Regions from separate parts of the Devosia sp. CN2-171 genome, predicted to be linked through region 1. Evidence: predicted binding sites of a transcription regulator. Region 1 holds the regulator's gene; each other region holds the start of a gene.

Evidence for each region. The regulator PhoB, encoded in region 1, activates phosphate uptake and scavenging genes when phosphate is short. The targets are predictions, from matches to a motif close to TGTCATNNANCTGTCAT.
Region 2: ACOYW5_RS03920 (alpha-D-ribose 1-methylphosphonate 5-triphosphate diphosphatase) is a predicted target of PhoB. The motif match lies at 1,460-1,476, and genes of this name have one in related genera.
Region 3: ACOYW5_RS15410 (DUF2794 domain-containing protein) is a predicted target of PhoB. The motif match lies at 926-942, and genes of this name have one in related genera.

What each region holds. Positions count from the first base shown of each region.
Region 1 covers NZ_CP186479.1:2,019,763-2,022,021, forward strand. The annotation lists gene ACOYW5_RS09995 (efflux RND transporter periplasmic adaptor subunit) at 1-190, opposite strand, end outside; gene phoB (phosphate regulon transcriptional regulator PhoB) at 1,002-1,703, opposite strand; gene phoU (phosphate signaling complex protein PhoU) at 1,715-2,259, opposite strand, start outside.
Region 2 covers NZ_CP186479.1:765,928-768,186, forward strand. The annotation lists gene tet (Tet(A)/Tet(B)/Tet(C) family tetracycline efflux MFS transporter) at 1-130, opposite strand, end outside; gene ACOYW5_RS03920 (alpha-D-ribose 1-methylphosphonate 5-triphosphate diphosphatase) at 256-1,413, opposite strand; gene lon (endopeptidase La) at 1,541-2,259, opposite strand, start outside.
Region 3 covers NZ_CP186479.1:3,104,208-3,106,466, forward strand. The annotation lists gene ACOYW5_RS15400 (GNAT family N-acetyltransferase) at 1-44, shown strand, start outside; gene ACOYW5_RS15405 (GNAT family N-acetyltransferase) at 61-483, opposite strand; gene ACOYW5_RS15410 (DUF2794 domain-containing protein) at 522-905, opposite strand; gene ACOYW5_RS15415 (DUF1223 domain-containing protein) at 1,330-2,061, opposite strand; gene acnA (aconitate hydratase AcnA) at 2,221-2,259, opposite strand, start outside.

The DNA.
Region 1 (2,259 bases):
CGGCACCGACGCTGACCAGCGAGCTCGCTTCGATCGTGCCGGTGGCGAGCACGGTCTCCTCGACATCGCCACGCGCCACGGGAGTCGTGCGCGGTACTTCGTCCTTGGCGGGCGCGCCATAAACCAGCCAGCCCGCTGCGGCACCACCCAGCAGCACAACCAGCACAATCCACTTTATCCAGCGCTTCATCACGTCACCTCAATGCCCATTCGCCCGCCTCACACATAAGAACGGCCGGCAGCGATGTCGCCTTAGAGCTTGGTAAGCTGGGTGAAATCTTGGACAGGCTGGAAACGTTGGGAAACGGAGGGCGTGCTGATACGTCCGACCGCCAGAGGCGTCGGAGTTTTCATAGAACGCATCTCCCTTCGAGAGATGAAGCGACGTGCCGGCGAGGCGTTTGCCCCTCGCGGGTAGTCCGCAATGTAAGTGAGGCTCACGCCTCGCCGGCCGATCGGGGTTTTGGGCGTATGGCACGATGGCTCGGGCGCATCCCGTGCCGCATCGCGAGGAACCTGCCGGCTGCAAACGGCCGGAATCCACCGGATACCGTCCCGCCTCTGCGGCTGCCTCATGCGTGGCAGCCTTGTCCCTTCGAGCCATCCCGCATCGGACGGCTCCCGCGTGCTAGCGGCGTCCCCGGCGAACCGGATCATGCCGTCGTGCTTTCGGCCTGATGGCGAACGACTCCACCATCACCCAATCTCCACCGCACCAACCACTCGTCATGATCTCGCTTCGGTGCAGCGGACGAGGGAGAGAATCGCACGGATTGGAGCTGGGAGGATAAGAATCGTGAGGGCGGTGCGTGCGGCTCACCACCACCCCAGCTTCGCTACGGCTTCGCCGAGCTGCGCTACCCTCCCCACAAGGGGGAGGGAGACCTGACTGATGCTTCTTTGATGGGCTTCGAGTCGAGCCGAAGGCAAGATCGCTCCAGCGGAGCGACTTTAGGCCGGCAGGGCCGCCACGGCGGAGAGGGCACCCGACGCGCCGTCCCTCAGCTCAGTGCTGCAAACCGCTCGTCGAACGCGTAGCCGGCGCCGCGGACGGTGCGGATGGGGTCGGCGTCGCGGTGGCGGTTGATGGCCTTGCGGAGGCGCCCGACATGGACGTCGACGGTGCGTTCGTCGACATAGACGTCGTTGCCCCAGACGCCGTCGAGCAGTTGCTCGCGCGAGTAGACCCGGCCCGGGTGGCGCATCAGGTACTCGAGCAGGCGGTACTCGGTCGGGCCCAGGTGCACTTCGCGGCCGCCGCGACGGACGCGATGGCTGGTGCGATCGAGCTCGAGGTCGCCGGCCTTGAGCACGGCGGTGACGAGCTGCGGGCTCGAGCGGCGGAGCAGAGCGTTGATGCGGGCGAGCAGCTCGGGGATCGAGAAAGGCTTGACCACATAGTCGTCGGCGCCGGTGGCGAGGCCACGGACGCGTTCTTCTTCCTCGCCGCGCGCGGTGATCATGATGATCGGGGTGCGGGCGGTTTCCTCGCGGGCGCGCCAGCGGCGGCAGAGTTCGATGCCGCTGAGGCCAGGCAGCATCCAATCGAGCAGGATCAGGTCCGGCACGCCGTCGCGGATGCGCTCAACGGCTTCGTCACCCGATGCGGCGGTGGCGACGCGAAAGCCCTCGGCTTCGAGGTTGTAGCGCAGCAGCACGGCGACATCGTCTTCGTCTTCGACGATCAGGATGGTTGCGCTCATCTCGGTCTATCCTAGCGGGGCTGACGCTGCTGTTCTTCGGCACCGAGGTGCCGGCCGGTCTCGAGATAGTAGGCGGCTTCGGCGATGTTGGTCGCGTGGTCGCCGACGCGCTCGAGGCTCTTGGCACAGAAGAGCAGGTGGGTGCACTGCGTGATGTTGCGCGGGTCTTCCATCATATAAGTGAGGAGTTCGCGGAACAGCGAGTTGTAGATGGCGTCGACTTCGTCGTCGCGCGAGCAGACATCCACCGCGGCCTTGCTGTCGCGGGTGAGGTAGGCATCGAGAGCGGTCTGCAGCTGGCGGGCGACCAGCTCCTTCATGTGCTTGACGCCGTTGTAGAATTTCGGCGCGAGGCTGAGCGACTCGATCTGCAGGGCGCGCTTGGCCAACTGCTTGGCCATGTCGCCGGTGCGCTCGAGATCGTTGGCCACTTGGATGGCCGTCACCACCATGCGCAGGTCCGCGGCCATGGGCTGGCGGCGGGCGATGATCGAAACGGCTGCATCATTGATGCGCTGCTGCATGTCGTCGATCTTCTTGTCGAAGAGGCGGACAT
Region 2 (2,259 bases), 1.3 Mb from region 1:
CCATCAGCGTCGCCACCTCATGGGTGTGGGCAACGTCCTCGAGCAGGCGGGGCAGAATCGGGAAGATCAGGCCGATGCCGATCGCATCGAGCGTGACGGCGGCCAGGATGACGATGAGTGCACGATTCAAAGCGGGTCCCTCAACTCCGTCCGACGCGGGTTGCGTTCTATATTCGTTCTCATTTGCCGTGGCAAACGGAAACCGTCAGGTGGGGTGCCACCCGACGGTTCACCAGTAGACGATTGAGATAATGACTAGAGGTAGCGCCGACCCGCTACCCAGGCGCCGCGTATGACCGGCTGACCATTGACGATCCGCACCTGCAGCACATCGGCACGCAGGCCCGGCTCGAGACGACCGCGATCGGCGAAGCCGAGCAGTTCCGCCGGTTTGCTGGTGACGGTCGCGAGGCCCTTGCCGAGGTCGCCCAGTTGCTCGCCGACGAGGAACGCCGCCGGCAGGAGGCTGGCTGGGACGTAATCGGAGGTCAGCACGTCGAGCAGCCCCTCCTCCGCCAGTGCCATGGCGCCGACATTGCCTGAGTGCGAGCCGCCGAGAACGACGTTGGGCGCGCCCATGACGATCTTCTGGCCGAGTTCGCGGCCCCGGCGGGCGGCGTGGAGCGTCGTCGGGAACTCGCTGATCGAGATGCCGTCGGCATGCGACTGCGCAACATCCTCAATGGTGGTGTCGTCGTGACTGGCGAGCCGGATCTGCTTGTCGCGGCCGTGATTCGAGATGATCTCGCGGGCCTCGGGCACGAAGCGCGCCTGCTGGGCCAGCCGGTCGTCGAGATAGGCCTGCCATTCGGCGTCTTCCCAGACGCGGTTGTTCTTCTTGCGGCGGAACTCGCGGTAGAGGGCGACGTCGTGCCACTGCCGCTGGCCCGGCGTGTGGTCCATCATCGACATCAGCCGCAGGCGCGGATTGTCGACATGCTCCTCGATGATCGGCAGCAGGCCGCCATCGGACAGTTCGCAGCGGAAGTGGAAGTGATGGTCGACGCGCAGCAGGCCCGCGTCGAAGGCCTCGTCAAGCCCGCCAATCGCCGAATGCAGCATGCGGGTCCGCGCACCGGCGCTGTCGTAGTCACCAAGCGAGAGCGAATCGAGGACGGTGGTGATGCCCGATGACAGCATCTGCGCATCGTGCGCGAGGGCCGCGGCGAGCGCCGACGGCCAGGTCACGCCCGGCCGCGGATGGAAATGGTGCTCGATATTGTCGGTGTGGAGGTCGATCAGCCCCGGGATGAGGAAATCGCCCTCGCAGTCGATGGTTGACGCGCTCGTCGCCGCGGCGACGTCAGTAATGACGCCGTCGCGCATGCTGAGCGCGGTGGCGCCCGTATCGGCCGGCGACAGCACGCGCGCATTCATCAACCGCAGTTCGCGTACCCAGTCCGCTCCGTCCATCACCGACTCCTCTAGCCATCAAAAGTGCTGGCGATAGCTACGCCGTGTGACGGTCTTGCGACAGGCGTGGCACAAATGGAGACGGCGCCCGAGGGCGCCGTCTCCGTATACAGCGATGGGTCGCCGCTCAGTGCGGCAGGCCCGAGGTGGCCTCGTCGCCTTCCGGCGTCTCGATCGCAGGAGCCGGGGTGGCGGCCGGCTTGTCGTCGTCGTACTGCCACTCGATCGGCTCGGGCTGGCGGATCAGGGCGCGGCTCAGCACCTCGTCCATCCGGGTAACCGGGATGATCTCCATCCCCTCGGTCACGTTCTTCGGGATCTCCTTGAGATCACGCGTGTTCTCCTCGGGAATGAGCACGGTCTTGATGCCCGAGCGGAGCGCTGCAAGGAGCTTTTCCTTGAGCCCGCCAATCGGCAGCACCCTGCCCCGCAGCGTCACTTCGCCGGTCATGGCGATGTCGTGCCGGACCGGAATGCCGGTCATCAGCGAGACGATCGCCGTGGCCATGCCGATGCCGGCCGACGGACCATCCTTCGGTGTCGCGCCTTCCGGCACGTGCAGGTGGATGTCACGCGTGTCGAACAGCGGCGGCTTGATGCCGAGGTCGACGGCCCGCGAGCGCACGTAACCCGAAGCGGCAGTGATGGATTCCTTCATCACTTCCTTGAGGTTACCCGTAACGGTCATGCGCCCCTTGCCGTGCGTCATCACGCCTTCGATCGTCAGGATCTCGCCGCCAACCGAAGTCCAGGCTAGGCCCGTCACCGCGCCGACCTGCGGCTCGGCGTCGATCTTGTCGTTCCGGAAGAATGCCGGCCCGAGATATTCCTCGAGCAGTTCCGGAG
Region 3 (2,259 bases), 1.1 Mb from region 1:
TCGACCGTTGGATCGGCGTCACGTATATGCAGAAGGCGCTCTGACGACGGCGACAGGCCGCTAGAGCGATTTTTCCATCGGATAGCAGAGCATGCCGCGGTCGTCTTCGCCGGGGCCGGCGTCGTGCCAGCCGGAGGCGAGGTAAAAGCGGCGGGCGGTGCCGGTGCTGGTGAGTCGGGCGCGGGTGGCGCCGGACTGGCGGATGCGATCCTCGAGGGCGGCGAGGAGGGCCTTGCTGACGCCAGAGAAGCGATGTGCCGGATCGACATAGTTAAGGCCGATCTCGTCGCCGCCATTGAGGCAGCCAACGGCGGCGATCATGCCGTCGTGCTCGGCGACGAAGAGCTGCGCGTTCGGGTTGTCGAACATCTGCAGCACCATTTCCGGTGTCTTGTTGCGCAGCCAGCCGGCAAGGATCGTGGGATCGTTGCGGTGGTCGGCGGTGCAGAGGTCGCGGATCGAGGCGGTGAGTACGGCGCTCATTTGAGCGGCATCCGCCGGCTCGGCCAGGCGGACGAGAATCACTTCACCACAGCGAGCTCGAGCACGCGCAGCACGTTGATCAGCTCGTGGCCGCGCTTCAGGACCCGGCCGTCCTGGCTCAGGACCATGTACTGGCCCTGCTTGTTGCGCAGTTTCGGGTTCTTTTCGACCACATAGAGCGGACGCTCGGAGGCGCGCTTGTAAATCGAGAACAGGGCGCGGTCACGGAGAAAATCGAGTGCGTAATCGCGCCACTCGCCGTCGGCGACCTTGCGGCCGTAGAGGTTTAGGATGGTCTGCAGTTCCTTGCGATCAAAACTGATCGCTGGAACGAAGCGACTACTGCTAGGCTGGGCTGGGCTCGCGACCGGCGGGAAGTCGATCAGGAGCCCTGATCCTATTTCGTCGGGTTGGTCCGCCATTCCTCTCCCCGTCACGCGGATGTCATGATCGCGTCATTCGCGCCGCTTGGCAAGCCGAACGGAGAAGTGCGCGGTATCGGACAAAAGACTAAGTCAAAATCCGCATTTCGGTCACATTCCCTCCCTGATCGCGCCCGATTGACCCGGCAGCATACAACCATTGCCTCCAGTGGCCGGCATCCGGGCTGACCGAGCCCCCAAACCACGATGCCCGAATGCCGGCCGCCTCTTACATGCACCAGTCATTCTTCTCCCGCCCACGCAAGTCGGCGGGAGTTTTGCTTTTGGGCAGGTCGATTCGCTGGAGCACTTCAGGCTCTCTGACCTTCACGGATAGCCGAGAGATCCCACGATGGACTCCGGCCTTCGCCGGGGTGACATTGTGCGTGGGCTCGTCAGCGACCAATCGAGCCGTGAAGACGATCTAGAGCGTAAAGCTCGCGGCACCGAGGATGGGTCCGGGCAGTCCGGCCTTTTCCTGCTGCACGAGGATTACCGCGCCGTTGGCCTTGCCGGTCAGCACCTCGTGCAGGGGCAGGGTCAGCTTGGCGCCGGTCTTGGGATCCCACATGCCCAGGACCTGCCGGCCGGTGACTATCTGACTATAGGAGATCTGCTTGCCCTCGTTCTCGCCGCGTTCGATGGTGACATCGGCGTGGTCGAGGAAGGTGATGAGCCAGATGGTGCCGCCGGAAAGGTCAGCGTTGGCTGGCACGGAGATATCGACGAGGCCGCCCTGCTGCTCGGTGAGCGATACGGTCAGCGGCAGCGTTGCGCTGGCGAGCGCGCCGTTCACCGCAGCGGTCTTGCTGCCGACCACGCCGCCCCTGCCGTTCACCACCATTTGCGGGGTGAAGATGCGGGACGAGCCCCAGGCTTCGGCGTAATCGCGCTGGCGATCCGAATTCTCGGCGGTGCCGAAGGTGTCCGGCCAGCCGATATAGTCCCAGTAGTCGACGTGATAGGCGAGCGTCACCACGTCGGAGCGCTTGCCCATCTCCTTGAACAAGGCATCGGCCTTTGGGCACGAGGAGCAGCCCTGCGAGGTGAAAAGTTCGAGGACGGCCTTGGGGGCGAGCTTGAACTCACCGGCGAAAACCGGTGAAGCGAGCGTAAGCGAAAGGGAAAGGCCCCAGAGTATCCGTCGAGAAAGCATGGCGACGTTTTTAGGCACGTGCCCTGCGCCGCGCGAGTCAAATCGACGCGAGTTTTCGTGATCGGCAAAAGCTGGTGAATCGCGGGCGCTGGGCGCGCCCAGTGTGGGGGTGTCCTCCCCTTCGAAACGGGGGAGGACCACAGAGGGATCGGCGCCCGCTTACGCGGCGACGAGGTTGCGGAGCACGTAGTGCAGGAT